DNA from 3 places in the Streptomyces sp. NPDC055506 genome. Region 1 is predicted to be linked to each of the others. Evidence: riboswitches for the same ligand, from Rfam matches in the RefSeq annotation. Region 1 holds a riboswitch; each other region holds the start of a gene.
The links. A riboswitch is a leader RNA that binds a small molecule or an ion and turns the genes downstream of it on or off. The one in region 1 is predicted to bind cobalamin.

Region 1 (6,049 bases):
TGGAGTGGAACCGCCCCTGGGACCGGATCCCCTACGGCTCCCGCAACATCGCGGTCTCCGAGGCCGAGGCCCACCTGCGCCGCCTGGTCAAACTGGGCCGGGCGGAGACGGTACCGGGGAGCGAGCCGGTGCGGTACGTGGCGGTGTAAGCGCGCCTGCGCGACCGTCCGGGCCGGGTGCTACAACCAAGTCCATGGACCCCATGGACCCCATCGAGCGCCTCCTCGCCGAACGCGCCTGCGAGCGCCTGATCCTCGACTTCGTCCACCGGCTCGACCTGGGCGACCCCTCGTCCGTCGCCGAGCTGTTCACCGAGGACGGCGTCTGGCAGTGGCCGCGGGACGGACGCCTGATCAAGGGCCGCGACGCCCTGCGCGCCTACTTCGGCTCCCGCCCCGCCGACCGGCTCTCCCGTCGCATGATGTCCAACGTCCTGGTCACGGTGGAGTCCCCGGACACCGCCGGGGCGATCTCGTACTTCACCACGTACCGCGTCGACGGCTACGACGGCGGCGTCATCCCGGCCGGGCCGCCGGTCCAGGTCGGGCACTACGAGGACGTCTTCCACCGGGTCGGCGGCGTCTGGCTGCTCGCTTGCCGGAGTCTTCACCTGCCCTTCGGCGGTCCCACACCGCGGTCGAACTCGCCTTTGGCATAAGCGGGATGGGGTCAGGGCAGGGCCTCTAGGATGAACGAGCCGCGGCGCCCCCACGCGTGCGGCGTTGCGTACCACCGCAAGGAGACATGCCCATGGGCACGGAAGAGGCCGCTCGAACGTCGCCCTTCAGCGGAGTCCTGGACGGGAGATCCGCCGGGCCCATGGTCCCTCGGCTGGCGCTGGGCGCCCGGCTGCGCAGGCTGCGGGACGCCCGAGGCATCGGCAGAGCGGAGGCGGGTGATGTCATCCGTGCCTCCCCCTCCAAGATCAGCCGCATGGAGGCCGGCCGCCACGGCTTCAAACTGCGGGACGTCGCCGACCTGCTCACGCACTACGGCGTCACGGACGAGGCCGAACGCGCCACGCTGCTGGCGCTGGCCGAACAGGCCAACACCCATGCCTGGTGGCAGTACTACAGCGACGTGGTGCCCTCCTGGACGCAGAGCTACCTCGGCGCCGAGCAGGCGGCGAGCGTCATCCGCTGCTTCCAGATACAGCGCGTCCCCGAACTGCTCCAGACCCCCGACTACGCGCGTGCCGCCGTCCGGCTCGCCCACGCCGGCGCCGAAGCGCGGGAGGTCGAGCGCCGGGTGGCGTTGCGGATGACCCGGCAGCGGATCCTGCACCGGCAGCCGGGCGCGGCCCAGCTCTGGGCCGTGATCGACGAGGCGGCGCTGCGGCGCCCGGTGGGCGGGCCGGAGGTGATGCGGGCCCAGCTCAGGCATCTCATCGAGGTCTGCCGGCTTCCGCAGGTCACCGTCCAGATCCTGCCGTTCCTCTCCGGCGGGCACGCCGCGGAGGGCGGTCCGGTCACCATTCTGCGGCTGCCCGGCGGCCAGTTGCCCGACGTGGTCTACCTCGAGCAGCTCACCACCGCGCTCTATCCCGACAAGGCGGCCGACATCGAACGCTACTGGGACGCCATGAACCGGCTGGTGGTCGAAGCCGAGTCACCGGACGAGACTCCGACCATCCTGCACCGCATACTTCAGGAGACCTGAGCCGGGCTCCCCGGGGTTCAGCGCTTGAGGGCGACACCGCCGTACTGGTGCACCTCCGCCGGCAGGCCCAGGGCCTCGGCGTCGGGACGCCAGCGCGAGCAGGACGTGACGCCCGGCTCCAGCAGCTCCAGGCCGTCGAAGTAGCGGGCGATCTGCTCGGGGCTGCGCAGGATGTACGGGATCGAGCCGCCGTCGTTGTACTGATTGATGGCCCGGAGGTAGTCCTCGCTGGTGTCGGTGGAGTCGTACTGCACCAGATAGCTGCCGGAAGGCAGCGCGTCCACCAGCTGCCGCACGATCTCGCGTGCCTCGTCGTGGTCCTCGATGTGGCCGAGGATGCCCATCAGCATGAGCGCGACGGGCTGGTCGAAGTCCAGCGTCTTACCGGCTTCCCGGACGATCGTGCTCGGCTTGCGCAGGTCGGCGTCGACGTAGTTGGTGACGCCCTCCGGTGTGCTGGTGAGCAGCGCGCGGGCGTGAGCCAGCACCAGGGGGTCGTTGTCGACGTAGACGATCCGGCTCTCCGGGGCCACCCGCTGGGCGATCTGGTGGGTGTTGTCCACGTTGGGCAGCCCGGTGCCGATGTCCAGGAACTGGCGGATGCCCTCTTCGGCGGCGAGATGGCGAACGGCGCGGGCGAGGAAGTAACGGGCGGCGCGCGCCCCGGTCTCGATCCCGGGGAAGATCTCCCGGAACGCGTCACCGGCCACACGGTCGACTTCGTAGTTGTCCTTCCCGCCCAGCCAGTAGTTCCAGATCCGCGCCGAGTGCGGAACCGAGGTGTCGATCTTGGAGAGCGGCTCCTGCTCGGAGTTCTCCACCTGCTCAGTCATGGACGCTCCTGCGTGTGGTCGTGGAGCTTCACGTTAACCGGTTTACCTCAGGGACAGGATCAACTCCTCAGCCGTGTCCAGCAGTTCGACCTCCGCCGGGCTCATCGTCGGATTGGAGGCGCGGCGGCGCAGGGCCTCCGTCAGGGCGGGCCGTGTGAGCGGGGACGGGTCCGCGAGAAGGGCGGCCAGCATGGTGCGAGCGGCCGGGGACAGGGGGTCGTCGGAGACCGCGGCCTGAGCGAGGATCACCGCCGAGGCCGCCCAGTCCAGCCCCGGGTCGCCCTCCTCCGTGTTGGACCAGTCGATGACGCGCGGCCCTTCGGGCGTGAGCATCACGTTCTCCGGGTGGAGGTCCAGGTGGAGGACGCGGGCCGCCGGATCGGTGGAGTGCAGGGCGGGGACGGTGTGCAGGTCGCGCAGGAGCCCGCCCAGGATCGAACCGGCCTCCGCCACCCCCAGCGTGCCCGCCAGGCAGGCCTGGAGCATGGTCGGGCCGGAGAGCCGCTCCATCACCAGGTCGGCGCGGGAGCCGGTCGGGCGCACCCGGGGAACCGGAAAGCCGTGGGCGCGCACATGCTCCATCACCGCGCCCTCCGCAGCCGCGTCTCCCCCGCCCTCCCGTTCGCGGCGCAGCACCCACCCCTCGTCGATCTCGTACACGTCGGCGCGGCGGCCCGAGCCGAGCAGTCGGCCTGGTGGTGTCGTCGGCATGGGCCGAAGCTACCCGCCCGTACGGTGCCCCTCGGCCCGTTTTGGACGTGCGGGTACAGTGAGCGGGTCGTCATCACACCCGTACAGGGGGAAGCCGGTGCAATTCCGGCGCTGACCCGCAACCGTGAACCGCCCGCCGAGGCAGGCGGTGAGCCGGATCGCCCCGTACGGTTCGTGACCGGCTCACGTGCCCGGCGCCCGTCGGTGCACGGCACCGTCGAGGTATACGGAGCCGAGCCGCCGGGGTGTCCCGTGCTGTCCGGCTCCCTCACAGGGAGAGGCACCCGCCGATCATGAACGTCCGCCGCAGCGCCGCGGTCCTGGCCGCCGCCACCGTGATCGGCGCCGCCACGCCGGCCGCCGCCGCACCGTCGCCGACTCCGTCCCAGGCGTTCCCCTCCGCCCTGTACGGGGACAAGGACCCGAAGTTCGACGGCGTCTGGCGCCAGTCGCTCGCCCTGCTGGCCCAGGACACGGTGGGTGTGAAGCCGGCCGCCAAGTCCGTCACGTGGCTGGAGCGTCAGCAGTGCGCGGACGGCGGGTTCGCCGCGTACCGTCCCGATCCCGCCGCCGCGTGCGATGCCAAGACCATGCTCGACACCAACGCCACGGCCGCCGCCGTCCAGGCCCTCGCCGCGCTCGGCGGACAGGACGCCGTCACCGGCAAGGCCGTCGGCTGGCTGAAGTCCGTCCAGAACGAGGACGGCGGCTGGGGCTACGCGCCCGGCGGCGCCAGCGACACCAACTCCACGTCCGTCGTCATAGGCGCGCTGACCGCCGTCGGCGAGAAGCCGGACCAGGTCGAGAAGGGCGGGAAGTCGCCCTACGACGCCCTGCTCGCACTCGCCCTCGGTTGCGACGACGGCGACGACGCGGGCGCCTTCGCCTTCCAGCCGGACAAGAAGGGCAAGCCGGCCGCCAACGCGGACGCCACAGCGGCGGGTGTGCTGGGCGCACTGGGCAAGGGCATGGTGGTGGAGGCGGGTAAGAAGTCCGACGCCACCTGTGCGGAGCCCGGTACGCCGGACCAAGCCGCCGCCAACGGTGCCGCCTACCTCACGAAGACCCTCGCCAAGGACGACGACCACCTCACCTCCGCCCTCGCCGGCGCGGACCCCCAGCCCGACCACGGCAACACCGCCGACGCGGTCGTGGCACTCGCCGCGCGGGGTGAGACGGAGCAGGCCCAGAAGTCCGTTCGGTGGCTGGAGAAGAACTCCGCCACCTGGGCCGAGCAGGGCGGTCCCGCCGCCTACGCCCAGCTGATCTTCGCCGCGCACGCGACGGGCGCGAACCCGCGCGACTTCGGCGGCACGGACCTGGTGAAGCAGCTCAACGCGACGGGCCCGGCCCCGCAGACGTCCGAGAAGACCGCGTCGGCGCAGGACAAGAGCGACTCGAAGTCGGACTTCTTCGGCGTCTGGTGGTACGTCGGGGTCTGCCTCGTCGCCGGTATCGGCATCGGCTTCCTCTTCACCGGCCGCAAGAGGCAGCAGTCGTGATTCGCCGGGCCGTTCTCCTCCTCCTGGCCTCGCTCCTGCTGTGCGCGGGCGCGGGCCAGGCCCAGGCCGCCGGCTACCGGTACTGGTCGTTCTGGGACCGCGAAGGCGACCGCTGGGTCTACGCCACCCAGGGCCCGTCCATGGCCCGCCCCTCGGACGGCGACGTCCAGGGCTTCCGCTTCGCGGTGAGCGAGGACTCCTCCGAGGCCGCCCGGCCGCGCGGCACGACCGACTTCGGGACCATCTGCTCGAAGACGCCCGCGCAGGACGGCAAGAAGCGGGTAGCGCTCGTCATCGACCCCGGCACGAAGTCGGACGCCCCCCAGGGCGAGACCCCGCCCCCCGCCCGGACGGCCTGTGCCCGGGTCGCCCCCGACGCGACCACGGCAGAGGCCCTCGCGACGGTCGCCAAGCCCCTCCGCTACGACACGAACGCCCTGTTGTGCGCGATCGCGGGCTACCCGGAGAAGGGCTGCGGAGAGCAGGTGTCCGGTTCCCGGAAGTCGTCACCGGCGGCGAAGACGGACACGTCCGACGACAACGGCCCGTCCCTGGGCCTGCTGGCGGGCATCGCCGTGGTGACGGCACTGGGGGCGGCGGCGATCTGGCAGGTACGGCGGCGTGACCAGGATTAGCAGCGCGGACCGGCTCAGCCACGCGCCCTCCCACCCCCCGCGCCGGCCCCGAGCCCCTCTGCACCCCGGCGCCTGGTGGCTCTGGGCCCTCTCCCTCGGCACCGCGGCCACCCGCACCACCAACCCCCTCCTCCTCACCCTCCTCATCACGGTCTCCGCCTACGTCGTGGCGACCTGCCGCCCCGCGACCCCCTGGTCCCGTTCCTACGGCGCCTTCGTCAAACTCGCCCTCGCCGTCCTGGTCATCCGCCTTCTCTTCGCGATCGTCCTCGGCTCCCCCATCCCCGGCACGCACACTCTCGTCACCCTCCCCGAGGTGCCCCTCCCCGACTGGGCCCAGGGCATCCGCCTCGGCGGCGACGTCACGGCCGAGGCCCTCGCCTTCGCGTTGTACGACGGTCTGAGACTGGCCGCCCTGCTCGTTTGTGTCGGCGCCGCGAACGCCCTCGCGAATCCCTCACGCCTGCTCAAGTCCCTCCCGGGCGCCCTGTACGAGATGGGCGTCGCCGTCGTCGTCGCCCTCACCTTCGCGCCGAACCTCATCGCCGACGTCCAGCGCCTGCGCGCCGCCCGCCGGCTGCGGGGCCGCCCGGACAAGGGTCTCCGGGGCCTGCTGCAGGTGGGTCTCCCGGTCCTGGAGGGCGCGTTGGAGCGCTCGGTGTCCCTGGCCGCCGCGATGGACGCCCGCGGCTACGGCCGTACCGCCCGG
Region 2 (6,049 bases), on a different contig from region 1:
GCTGGTGGGCATCTACGCCCCCGGGGTGATGATCGCGTCGTTCGTGCCGATGCTGCTGATCGCGTCGGCCTTCTACTACCTCAACAAGGTCGACCAGGACTGCGGCACGACCTTCTCGTGGGTCACCCGGGCCATGGGGCCGTGGGCGGGCTGGCTCGGCGGCTGGGCCATCGCCATGACGGGTGTCCTGGTCGTCGGGTCGCTGGCGGACGTCGCCGTGACCTTCTTCCTGCTCGCGGTCGGTCTGGACAGCTGGGCGGACAACGACGCCGTCCGCCAGGTGCTGACCGTGCTCCTCGTCCTGGTGATGACGGCCGTCTGCGTGATCGGCATCGACGTGTCGGCCAAGGTGCAAAACGTCCTCATCCTGGCGCAGGTCGCCTGTCTGCTGGTCTTCGCCGTGGTGGCTCTCTACCGCGTCTACGCCGGCACCGGCACACTCGACGCCATCGAACCGGAGTTCAGCTGGCTCGATCCCTTCGGAGCGGGCGGGGCGTCCCTGACCGCCGCCCTGCTGCTGGGCGTGTTCATCTACTGGGGGTGGGAGTCGGCGGTCAACCTCACCGAGGAGACCGAGGACTCCGCCACCGCCCCCGGCAAGGCGGCCGTGTGGTCGACGGTGCTGCTCCTGGTGACCTACCTCGCGGTCGCGTTCGCGGTCGTGGGGTACGCGGGAACGGCCTATCTGGCCGAGAACGCGGCGGAGGAGGAGTTCATCTTCGCGCTGCTCGCCGAAGAGGTGATGGGCGGCTGGGACTGGGTCGTGCTGCTGGCGGTCTCGACGTCCGCGCTCGCGTCGACGCAGACGACGATCATCCCGGCGTCGCGCACCGGCCTGTCGATGGCCCGCCGCCATGCGCTGCCCGCGCACTTCGGCCGTATCAACCCCCGGTTCCGCACGCCCGACGTGAGCACCTGGTGGGTCGCCGGTATCGCCATCGTCTGGTATCTCGTCCTCTACCACATCAGCGAGAACGCCCTCTTCGACTCGCTGACCGCGCTGTCCCTGCTGATCGCGTTCTACTACGCGCTCACGGGTCTCGCCTGCGCGGTCTACTACCGCCGCCAACTGACCCGCAGTGCCCGCAACTTCTTCCTGATCGGGCTCGGCCCGCTGGTCGGTGCCGGGCTGCTGGCCTGGCTGCTGGTGGAGTCCGTGGCGGACATGTCCGACCCCGCCAACTCCTACAGCGGCGTCTCGTGGTTCGGGCTCGGTCCCCCGCTGGTCATCGGTATCGGCATCATCGTCACGGGCGTGATCCTCATGGTCGTGTGGCGGCTGATCACCCCCGTGTTCTGGTCGGAACACCCCAGCGTGGTCGACCCCGACCTCGTCCCCGGCAAGCACGGCAAGGAGTCCTGAGATGTCGGTGGTCCTCGGCTACGACGAGTCCCCGGGCGCCCGGAGCGCGCTGCGCGTCGCGATCGAGGTGGCGGCCGCGTACGGCGAACCGCTGGTGATCGTCTACGGAGCCGCGGCCCCGGGCGTCACGGGCGAGGAGTACGGCGCTCACCACGAGGCCGTCCGCGAGGCCGGGACCACCGTGCTCGGTCACGCCGTCCGGGTCGCCGACGAAGCCGGCGTGCCGAGCACCGTCGAACTCATCGACCAGCGGCCCGCGCAGGCGCTCATCGACGCCGCGGCACGCCACGACGGCAGGGTGATCGTGGTGGGCACCTGGGGCGAGAGCCCGGTGCGCGGCGCCCTGCTGGGCTCGACCCCCCACAAACTCCTGCACCTCTCGAACGTCCCCGTCCTGTGCGTGCCGGCCACCGCCGGGTCATGAGCCGCCCGGGCGCGGCCTCTTCAGCGGGCTGAAGGCGTACAGGTCGAGGATCTCGGGCCGGGGGGCGACGCCGGGGCCGCCCTCGCGGACCCAGGTGACGATGTCCTCGGTCGCGGCCGGGTCGTTGACCAGACCGAACCACACCGGCCGGGCCCCGGCGGCCCGGCCCGCCGCGGACGGCTGTACGACGATGACGTTGGCCTGGTCGCAGACGTCGAGGCACTCGGAGACCCGCACGGGCGCCGCCTCGCGCAGCCGCTCGGTCTGGGCCGCGTGGTCGACGCCGGTCACCTTGCGGCTGCCGCAGCAGCAGTCCCGGCACACGACGACGCGGCACGGAACCCCTCCGGCCGGGGTTGCGGACATGCCGCACCCTTCCTCTCTCCGGGGAGATCCGCCCCGGTGGTTCGTCGAGGAGGCGACCGCGTGAGTCTCCTGGCTCCCGGCCGAGGCCGGTCACAGTGGCGGGACCGCGCCGGATTCACACCGGCTTCCTCGTTCCGCCGTCGCCATGTCGCCCGCCATCATTCCATGCGGCCGGAGCACCGGTTCGGTCCGTCTCGCCGGCCTGCGCGGACGGGGGCCCCGCAGGTCACGTTCCTTCCCTGAGCGGGTTGGGCAGCGGCAGGTAGCGGGCGTCGGCGCCGTTCGCGCCCGTCCAGCGCAGCAGGAGGTTCGTCTTGGCGGGGAGGGTGGGCGAGGTGAGCAGGCCGGAGATCTCGGGCAGGTCGTGGCGGGCGAGTTCGCGGCGGGCGGCGGGCCAGGGGGCGAAGCCGGGCCGGCGTTCGGCGAGGGCGCCGGCGATCTCGGTGAGGTGGTTGACGACCAGGCAGTACACGAGCCGCTCCCAGCCGGCCTCCCGGGAGACGTCCGAAAGCAGCTTCACGCCCTCGGCGTCCCGGTACAGCGCCTGCACGGGCATGCCGTCGGCGTCCACGGCGACCAGGGTGTTCTGCAGATGGGCCTCGATGACGACGCCGTGCCGGGCGAAGGTCTCCAGCGCCGGGGGCACCACCTGCGCCAGGTACGCCGCCCACCACGCCCCGGGGTCGGCGGCGCGGTCGAGCGGGCTGCCGTCGAAGCCCTCGACGAGTCCGGCGGCGAGCAGCGGGGTCGCGCCGGGCAGGAGACGGCCGGCGAAGCCGTCGCGGACGAGGACGGCCAGGGCCTCGAAGGCGAAGTCCGCGGTGCGGTACCCGCGGTCGCCGAGCCAGGCCGGGGGGCCGTCGAACGTCTCGAAGGCGGCGCACACGGCCGTGTCGGTGCGGCGCAGGGCGAGCAGGTCGTGGCGCCACAGCCGGCGGATGTCGTTGGTGATGCGCACGTCCAGGCTGAACTTCAGGAACAGGTCCTGCTCGGGTGCGTAGAGCGTGCGGATCGCGGCCGTGGGCCAGGTGTCGAAGGCGGTCGTGCCGAGCCGGACCAGCCTCCCGTCCGCGAAGGCGGCGGCGAGCTCCGCGCTCGCCAGGTCGAGCTGCCAGGGGTGGGCCGGGAGCAGCCGGTAGCCGGGCGGGGCGGTGCCGAGGGCGTCGAGGGCCGAGGTGTCGCCCTCCTCGACGACGGTGTCCTCGCGCAGCCCGAGCAGGGTCAGCGGGAAACGGGCGTACGCCTCGGGCGCGTACGGCAGCCAGCCCGCGGCCGGGCCGCCGCCACGCGCCTTGGGGGCCGGGTGGTGGGTGTGGCCGGTGAGGAGGCACTGCTCGGAGCGCAGATAGGGATCGTCGGGCGGGGTGGCGCGCTCGCGGGCTTCCAGCAGGGCGGCCACGGCGTCCCTGCTGTCGATCATCTCGGCGGGCAGTTCGTGGTTGGACAGGCCGGTGTGCCGTCGCAGTTCCTCGGCGACGAGTTTGACCAGCTCGGTGTGGCCGACGCACTGCCAGCCGTCCGGCCCCTCGACCTCGGGCTCGGCGGGCCGCCGCGTCCCGCGCACCCGCAGCAGCCGGTCTCCGCCGGGCAGTCGGTAGATCCGGTGCTCGCCGGTCCGGCGCACCGGCCGGGCCACTTCCCGCAGCAGGCAGTTCAGCAGCGGCACGGCGGCGTACGCGTCGGCGGGCGGGGGCATGAGGTCCACGCGATCCACTCGTTTCCCTGCGTTCCTTGTGTTCTCCACGTTCCCAGCGGCCCTTCCGGGACTTCCGGACTTCCTGGCGGAGATGATCAGTATGCCGGTCGCCGTCATCGCGCCGTGACGCCCTATTCGTACCCGAGGAGCCCGCCCGTGCACCGTTTCCCCACCGCCGAGGCCGAGGTCGCCGAGGAACTGGCCGTCGTACGCCCTGGTCTGCTGCCGCGGTACGAGGCCGAACTGCCCGGTGCCCGGGCGGCCGTGCTGTCCCGTCTGTGGCGCGGTCTCGCCCATGATCCGCTGCCCTGGGTGGCCCGCGGGGAGCCGGCCCGGGACGGGCTGACCCTGTTCCTGACCGACGGCCGCCGGCTGCACGGCCCGCCGCCGGATCCGTACGCGACCGGCGACCACGTCACCGTCGTCGGGCTCGACGGCGTGGATTACGACGATCCGGCGCGGCTGGTGACAGACCTCGCCGTTCCGCACTCGGCCTCCTTCGCCGCCGAACTCGGGCACAGTGTCGCCTCGTTGGCCCTGTCGAGAGCGGGGCAGGAGGGCCACTCGGCCGACGAGTGGCCGGGGAACGACTGGGAGTGGGAGCAACGGATCGTCGACGGGCATCCGTTCCACCCCACCTGCCGGTCCCGGCCGGGTTTCTCGGTGGCCGAGCAGCTCGCCTACGGGCCCGAGCACCGGCCGGTCGTGGAGCTGGGTCTTGTGCCGGTGCGGGCGGAGGAGTGCCTGGTGACGGGGGCCTGGCCGCGGGACCTGCGGGACGGGCCGCGTGTGGTGCTGCCGGTGCACCCCTGGCAGGCGGCGCACGTGCTGAAGCGGGCGTGCGAGGAGCGGCGCGCCGGGCATCCGCTGATGTCCCTGCGGACGCTCGCCCTGCCCGGCGGGCCGCATGTCAAGACCTCGCTCAGCGCCCGGCTGACGTCCTCGGTGCGGGACATCTCGCTGCCCTCGGTCGCCGCGTCCGCGCTGCTGTCGGACTTCGCCGAGACGCCCGCCGCGCGCATGGACGGCCTGCTGCACATCACCCGCACCCTGGGCGCCGCGGCGGCCGGTTCCCCCGACTTCGCGGCCGTGCTGCGGGAGTCGCCGCAGACGTACGCCGGGAGCGGTGAACGGGTGCTGCCGGTGGCGGCGCTCGCGACCAGCGCCCTGCCCCGCTCCCCCGCCTGGCTGGCCGGCTTCGCGCGCCTCGCCCTCACCGTCGGGCTGCGGCTGCTGGAGCTGGGCGTGGCTCTGGAGGCGCACGGCCAGAACCTCCTGGTGGTCCTCTCGCCGGAGGGCGATCCGCTGCGGCTCGTCTACCGCGATCTGGCCGACATCCGCGTCAGCCCCGCCCGCCTCGCCCGGCACGGCATCACGGTGCCCGACCTGCCCGCCCGAATGGTCACGGACGACGAACGCACGCTGCGCCGCAAGCTGTTCGGCTCGCTGGTGGCGGGCGCGCTGGCCGGGACGGCGGGGTCGGGGGCGGCGCTCGCGGCGGCGCTGGAGACGGCCGTGGACGACCTACCGCGCACCCCGGACCTCACGGCGCTCCGCACGGACCCCCTGCCCACCAAGGCGCTGACGCTGATGCGGCTCTCGCCGCAGACGCCCGGGGACCAATGGGCGGAACTGCCCAATCCCCTTGCGTGAGACTCGTCTTGCAGCCCGGCTTTTGGAGCACGACCCCGGAGATCAATAAGATCCGCCGATGATCACAAGAAAACGGCTGGCGGCGGGCGTCTGCGCCCTGCTCGCCGCGCTGACGGCCGGGATCGCCTTCCCGGCCGGAGCGGCCGCCGGCGAACCCACGGGCCAGGCCGCCCCCAAGGTCGACCTCGTCCTCGATGTGAGCGGCTCGATGCGGGCGCGGGACATCGACGGACAGTCGCGGATGGCCGCCGCGAAGCAGGCGTTCAACGAGGTACTCGACGCGACGCCCGAGGAGGTCGAACTCGGCATCCGCACCCTCGGCGCCGACTACCCCGGGGACGACCGGAAGACGGGCTGCAAGGACACCGCGCAGCTCTACCCGGTCGGCCCGCTGGACCGCACCGAGGCCAAGACGGCCGTCGCCACGCTCACCCCGACGGGCTGGACGCCGATCGGCCCGGCCCTGCTGAAGGCGGCCGACGACCTCGACGGCGGCGACGGCTCCAAGCGCATCGTGCTGATCAGCGACGGCGAGGACACCTGTGCC
Region 3 (6,049 bases), on a different contig from region 1:
TGTTAGCGTGCGGTCATGCGCGCACCCATCGGACACTTCGACGACGCCCGTCCGGCCCCCGCCTGCCTGGACGACCTCATCCGCCCGGTCGCCGGCGCCGTACGCCACTGGCCGGGCAGTGTCCCCGCCGACCAGATCCTCTACGTCGACACCGACCCGCGGTGGGCCGACACCGCCGTCTTCGTGGAGCACTACGGACGGGACCTGCTGGAACGGTCGGCGAACTGTGTGGTCGTGGCGGGCAAGCGCGCCGACGAGACCACGCTCGCCGCGTGCGTCGTACTGTCCACCACCCGGGTCGACGTGAACGGTGTCGTACGCCGTCAACTGGGCGCCCGCAAGGCCTCGTTCGCCAGCATGGACGCCGCGACCGGCGAGACCGGCATGGAGTACGGCGGCATCACCCCGCTCGGACTGCCGGACGGCTGGCCGGTGCTGGTGGACGCGGCCGTCGTCGACCTGCCGTATGTGCTGGTCGGCAGCGGCCGTCGGCGCGGCAAGCTGCTGGTCCCGGGCAAGGCGTTCGCGGAACTGCCGGGGGGTGTGGTGCTGGAGGGGCTCGGGATCGCCTGAGCTACGCCGATGTGTGGTGGGCCAGTGCGAGATGCGGGTCGGCCTCGCCCGGGACCGGTGCCGGGTCGGCGTGGACCAGGGCGGCGGTGAGGCGGGGCACGGCGTGCAGCAGCGCGTGCTCGGCGTCGACGGCGATGCGGTGGGCCTCGCGTACCGTCGCGGTGCCGTCCACCACCACCGCGACCTCGGCGCGCAGCCGGTGCCCGATCCAGCGCAGCCGCAGTTCGCCCACCGCCCGCACTCCGGGGACCTCGGTCAGGGCGGCCTCGGCCCGGTCCACCAGGGCCGGGTCGACCGCGTCCATCACTCGCCGGAACACCTCCCGCGCCGCGTCCCGCAGCACCAGCGCGATCGCCGCCGTGATCGCCAACCCCACGATCGGGTCCGCCAGTTGCCAGCCCAGGGCCGAGCCGCCGGCGCCCAGCAGCACCGCCAGTGAGGTGAAGCCGTCGGTACGGGCGTGCAGCCCGTCGGCGACCAGCGCGGCCGAGCCGATCGCGCGGCCGACCCGGATGCGGTAGCGGGCCACCCACTCGTTGCCCGCGAACCCGGCGAGGGCCGCCACGGCGACCGCCGGAACGTGCTGGACGGGACGCGGGTCGAGAAGGCGGTCGATCGCGGTCCACCCCGCGAAGGCCGCGGACGCGGCGATCGTCAGCACGATCACCAGCCCCGCCAGGTCCTCGGCCCGCCCGTAGCCATAGGTGAAGCGGCGTGTGGCCGCGCGCCGGCCCAGCACGAAGGCGATCCCGAGCGGTACGGCGGTCAGCGCGTCCGCGGTGTTGTGCACGGTGTCCCCGAGCAGCGCCACCGAGCCGGAGACGGCCACCACGAGCGCCTGGGCCAGGGCCGTCACACCGAGCACCGCGAGCGAGACCCAGAGCGCCCGCATCCCCCGGGCCGAGGACTCCAGGGCGGAGTCGACCTTGTCGGCCGTCTCGTGGGAGTGGGGGGTGAGGAGGTGGGACAGCCGGTGGCGCAGGCCGTGCCGGTGGTGGTGAGGGCGGGAGTGCTCGTGCCGGTCGCTCACGTGGGTCCCCTTCCGGTGCGCGGGAGTGGACGCGCACACGCCCACAGGGCCATTATGTGCGTATGAGCGCACGCATGCACCTGTCACCTGCGCACGATGCGCATCCGCGCAGCCCCGGCGAGGAACAGTTCGCGCTCGCCGCCGAACTCCTCGCCCTCCTGGGGGACCGGACCCGGCTCGCCCTGCTGCACGCGCTGACCAGCGGAGAGGCCGACGTCACGACCCTCACGGAGGCCTGCGGGGCGGCCCGGCCCGCCGTCAGCCAGCACCTGGCGCGGTTGCGTCTCGCGGGCCTGGTGGACACCCGCAAAGAAGGCCGCCGCGTGATCTACTCACTCCGCGACGGCCATCTGCGCCGGCTCGTGGACGAGGCACTGAACGTGGCCGACCACCGTCTCAGCGACCGCCCCCCGCACGACTGAATCAGTACCGCTCGGCCGTCCCCAGATACCGCTCGGCGAAGGCGGCGGCCGCCACGGGCGACGAGAACAGGCGGCGCAGCCGTGCGATCGCGGTGCCCGCGCGGAACGGGTCGCCCGACGCCGCCCCGTGGAACACCTCGGCCAGCCACTGCGAGAACTCCTGGTAGTCCCACACGCGCCGCAGGCATGCCTCCGCATAGCCGGCCAGACCGCTGTCGTCCTCCGTGGTCAGGCGGGCCACCAGGGCGTCGCCGAGCAGGAAGGCGTCGTGCAGGGCGAGGTTCATGCCCTTGGCGGCGATGGGGGCGACCAGATGGGCCGCGTCGCCGGCGAGGTGGAGCCGGCCGTGCACCATCGGCTCGACCACGTAGTCGTGCATGTCCAGCACGCGCTTCTCGATCAGCCGTCCCTCCGTCAGCGGCGGCACACCGGCCGCCCCGAGCCGCTGCTGGAGCTCCGCCCAGACACGCTCGTGAGGCCAGTTCTCCGGGTCGTCGCCCGGCGGGCACTGGAGGTAGTAGCGGGTCACCTCAGGGCTGCGGGGCATCTGGCCCGCGAAGCCGTTCTCGTGACAGCCGAACAGCACGCAGTCGGCGGACGGCGGGGCCTCGGCGAGCAGCGCCAGCCAGCCGACGCCGTAGTCGTGCCGCGCGACCCGGACCCGCTCCGGCGCCAGCGCGGCCCGCGTCACTCCGCGCGCCCCGTCGCAGCCGGCCACGAAGTCGCAGTGCGCGACCCGCCGTTCACCCGTCTCCGGGCAGGTGTACGACACGGACGGCCGGTCGGTGTCGATGTCGTGCACCGCTACATCCCGGACCCCGAAGCGGATCTCCCCGCCGCGCACGTCGGCGTACTCGCGCACCAGGTCCGTCACCAGCAAAGGCTGCGGGTAGACGAAATGGTGACTGCCCGTCATCTCGCCGTAGCGGAACCGGTACCGCTCCCCGTCGAAGCGGAACTCGCACGCGGTGTGCAGCTCCGCGCGGTCCAGCAGGTTCCGGGCGAGGCCCCGCTTCTCCAGGCCCCGCACGGCCCACTCCTCGATGACCCCGGCCCGGGGCCGCTGTTCGATGAACTCCCGGGTCTCGGTCTCCAGCACCAGACAGTTCACGCCGGCGGCCCGCAGGATGTTGCCGACGGTCAGCCCGGCGGGACCGGCGCCCACGACGACGACGGGGAAGCGCTGCGGGGCATCGGAGTTCGAAGGGGAGGAGGCGTGGGTCATGCGCTCGATTATGAAGGCCCGAGCCGCGGGATCTCGATCGCCGGGCAGCGGTCCATCACCATCTCCAGGCCCGCGGCCCGGGCGCGGTCGTACGCCGCCGCGTCGACGACGCCGAGCTGGAACCACACCGCCCCGGCGCCCTTCGCGACCGCCTCGTCCGCGACCGCTCCGGCGAGGTCGCTGTTCACGAACACGTCCACGACGTCCACGTCGAAGGGGATGTCCGCCAGACTCGCGTACCCCTGCTCGCCGTGCACGGTCTCCGCCTTGGGGTGCACGGGCACGACGCGCTTGCCGTACCGCTGGAGCACCGCGGCGACGCCGTACGCCGCGCGCTGCCGGTTCGACGACAGGCCCACCACGGCCCAGGTGTCGCCGAGCTCGGTGAGGATCCTGCGGACCGTTGCGTCGTCGCCGTACACCGGCGGCCTCCTCGGGAGTCGCGGAAAAGCTGCTGTCCGGGCAACGACGCGGGGCGCGCGGTGATTCCCCGATGCCACCGTGATAGCTTGCCGAGGCCAGTCGAACCCATGTACGTGGGTCAGGGAATCCGGTGCGAATCCGGAACTGACGCGCAGCGGTGAGGGGGACGGGCGGGGCCGCGGCCACTGTACGGCTGGACGTCGTACGGGAAGGCGCCCCGCACCGGGTGAACCCGAGTCCGAAGACCTGCTGGCGGCCCCCGCGGCCGGCCGGCGGTGGGGGAGCACCGTACGACCGGGCTCCGCGATCGGGCCCTCGACGACTGAGGACTGGTTTCCTTGCCCCTCGCCCGACCCGCCCGTGCCGCCGTCCTGCTCGCGACCGGCTCCCTGCTCATCAGCGGCTGCGGAGGCTCGAAGACCCCCACGGCCGAGGCCGCCGCCACCCTCGACAACTGCGGCCGTAAGGTCCGGGTCGACAAGGCGCCCCGGCACGCCGTCTCCCTCAACCAGGGCACCACCGAGATCCTGCTCTCCCTCGGTCTCGCCGACCGGATAGCCGGCACGGCCACCTGGACCGACCCCGTGATGAAGGGGCTGGAGAAGGCCAACGCGAAGGTGCCGCGCATCGCCGAGAACAACCCCTCCTTCGAACGGGTCCTGGACTCCGAGCCCGATTTCGTCGCCGCGTCCTTCGTCTCCACCCTCGGCAAGGGCGGCGTCGCCACCCGCGACCAGTTCGAGAAGCTCGGCGTGCCCACGTACGTCTCCCCGTCCGACTGTGCAGGCAAGGACAACTCGGGCGGCGGCGACGGCAAGCGGGACAAGGCGCTGGGCATCGACGCCGTCTACGGCGAGGTGCGGGACCTCGCGACCGTGTTCGGAGTGAAGGACCGCGGCGACACACTCGTGGCCTCCCTCCAGCAGCGGATGAAGAAGGCCACGCGGGGCGTCGACGCCTCCGGTGTCTCCCTGCTGTACTGGTTCGCCAACTCCGAGTCGCCCTACCTGGCCGGCTGCTGCGGAGCGCCCGGCATCATGACCCGCGCCCTCGGCGCGAAGAACGTCTTCGACGACACCCACGAGGAGTGGCCACAGGTCAACTGGGAGACCGTCGCCGACCGCAACCCCGACGTCCTCGTCATCGGCGACCTGACCCGCGACTCGGAGACCGCCGAGTCGGCGAAGCGCAAGATCGCCTTCCTGGAGTCCAACCCGGTCACCAAGAACATGGACGCCGTCAAGCACAAGCGGTACGTGCTGCTCAGCGGACAGGCCATGAACCCGACCATCCGCACGGTCGAGGGCGTGGAGAAGGTCGCGGCCGGACTGCGTGAGTTCGGGCTCGTGAAGTGACCGTGCGCGGACCGGCGCTCGCCGCCGGGGGCGCCTTGCTGCTGGTGGCCTCCGTGGCCCTGGCGATCACCATCGGACCGGCCGACATCAGGGTCGGGGACGTGTGGTCCGTCGTCGCGTCCCACCTCGGGATCGGCAGCTCCGGTCTGACGCCGATCCGGGACGGGATCGTCTGGCAGCTGCGGCTGCCGCGCACCCTGCTCGCGGCCGTGTGCGGGGCGGGACTCGCCGTGTGCGGGGCCGTGATGCAGTCCCTGCTGCGCAACCCGCTCGCCGACCCGTTCGTGCTCGGGGTGTCCTCGGGCGCCTCCACCGGCGCGGTCGTCATCGTCGTGCTGGGCGTGGGCGGCGGTGCCGTCTCGGTGTCCGCCGGCGCGTTCCTCGGCGCCCTGGTCTCCTTCGCGCTGGTCCTGCTGCTCAGCCACACCCTCGGCGACACCACCGACCGGGTCGTCCTCGCGGGCGTCGCCGCCATGCAGCTGTTCTCCGCGCTGACCTCCTTCGTCGTGCTGACCGCCGCCGACGCCGAGACCACCCGGGGCGTGCTGTTCTGGCTCCTGGGCTCGCTCGGCGGGGCCGGCTGGACCGACGTGTGGCTGTGCTTCGCGGTCCTGGCCGTGGCGCTGGTGGTGTGTCTGTCGTACGCCCGCACGCTCGACGCCTTCGCGTTCGGGCAGGACGCGGCGGCCGCGCTCGGGGTGTCCGTGGCCCGCACCCGCCTGGTGCTGCTGTGCGTCACGGCCCTGCTCACGGCCGCCCTGGTCAGCTCGGCCGGGGCGATCGGCTTCGTCGGGCTGGTCCTGCCGCACGCCGCCCGGGCCCTGGCCGGACCGGGGCACGCCCGGCTGCTGCCGGTCACCGCCCTCGCCGGCGCGGTGTTCCTGGTCTGGGTCGACACCCTGGCCCGTACGGTCCTGGATCCGCAGGAGGTGCCGGTGGGAGTCGTGACCTCGCTGATCGGGGTGCCGGCGTTCGTTGCGGTGCTCTACCGGACGCGGAGGGTGCGGTGACCGAGACACAG

Region 2: it holds a riboswitch for cobalamin, as region 1 does, so the genes downstream of both, ACWIF2_RS14330 ((2Fe-2S) ferredoxin domain-containing protein) here and ACWIF2_RS04305 (prenyltransferase/squalene oxidase repeat-containing protein) in region 1, are expected to answer to the same signal.
Region 3: it holds a riboswitch for cobalamin, as region 1 does, so the genes downstream of both, ACWIF2_RS03565 (ABC transporter substrate-binding protein) here and ACWIF2_RS04305 (prenyltransferase/squalene oxidase repeat-containing protein) in region 1, are expected to answer to the same signal.

The regions. Positions count from the first base shown of each region.
Region 1 is NZ_JBSHKH010000006.1:82,901-88,949, forward strand. It holds gene ACWIF2_RS04280 (MBL fold metallo-hydrolase) at 1-149, shown strand, start outside; gene ACWIF2_RS04285 (nuclear transport factor 2 family protein) at 203-658, shown strand; gene ACWIF2_RS04290 (helix-turn-helix domain-containing protein) at 751-1,659, shown strand; gene ACWIF2_RS04295 (SAM-dependent methyltransferase) at 1,677-2,492, opposite strand; gene ACWIF2_RS04300 (phosphotransferase) at 2,535-3,203, opposite strand; cobalamin riboswitch at 3,246-3,387, shown strand; gene ACWIF2_RS04305 (prenyltransferase/squalene oxidase repeat-containing protein) at 3,497-4,705, shown strand; gene ACWIF2_RS04310 (SCO2322 family protein) at 4,702-5,340, shown strand; gene ACWIF2_RS04315 (energy-coupling factor transporter transmembrane component T) at 5,336-6,049, shown strand, end outside.
Region 2 is NZ_JBSHKH010000030.1:25,572-31,620, reverse strand. It holds gene ACWIF2_RS14340 (APC family permease) at 1-1,363, shown strand, start outside; gene ACWIF2_RS14335 (universal stress protein) at 1,365-1,787, shown strand; gene ACWIF2_RS14330 ((2Fe-2S) ferredoxin domain-containing protein) at 1,782-2,153, opposite strand; cobalamin riboswitch at 2,200-2,322, opposite strand; gene ACWIF2_RS14325 (IucA/IucC family protein) at 2,380-3,849, opposite strand; gene ACWIF2_RS14320 (IucA/IucC family protein) at 4,006-5,502, shown strand; gene ACWIF2_RS14315 (vWA domain-containing protein) at 5,561-6,049, shown strand, end outside.
Region 3 is NZ_JBSHKH010000005.1:71,765-77,813, forward strand. It holds gene ACWIF2_RS03540 (YbaK/EbsC family protein) at 16-573, shown strand; gene ACWIF2_RS03545 (cation diffusion facilitator family transporter) at 575-1,603, opposite strand; gene ACWIF2_RS03550 (ArsR/SmtB family transcription factor) at 1,666-2,025, shown strand; gene ACWIF2_RS03555 (4-hydroxybenzoate 3-monooxygenase) at 2,027-3,250, opposite strand; gene ACWIF2_RS03560 (CoA-binding protein) at 3,259-3,672, opposite strand; cobalamin riboswitch at 3,753-3,941, shown strand; gene ACWIF2_RS03565 (ABC transporter substrate-binding protein) at 4,012-5,028, shown strand; gene ACWIF2_RS03570 (FecCD family ABC transporter permease) at 5,025-6,038, shown strand; gene ACWIF2_RS03575 (ABC transporter ATP-binding protein) at 6,035-6,049, shown strand, end outside.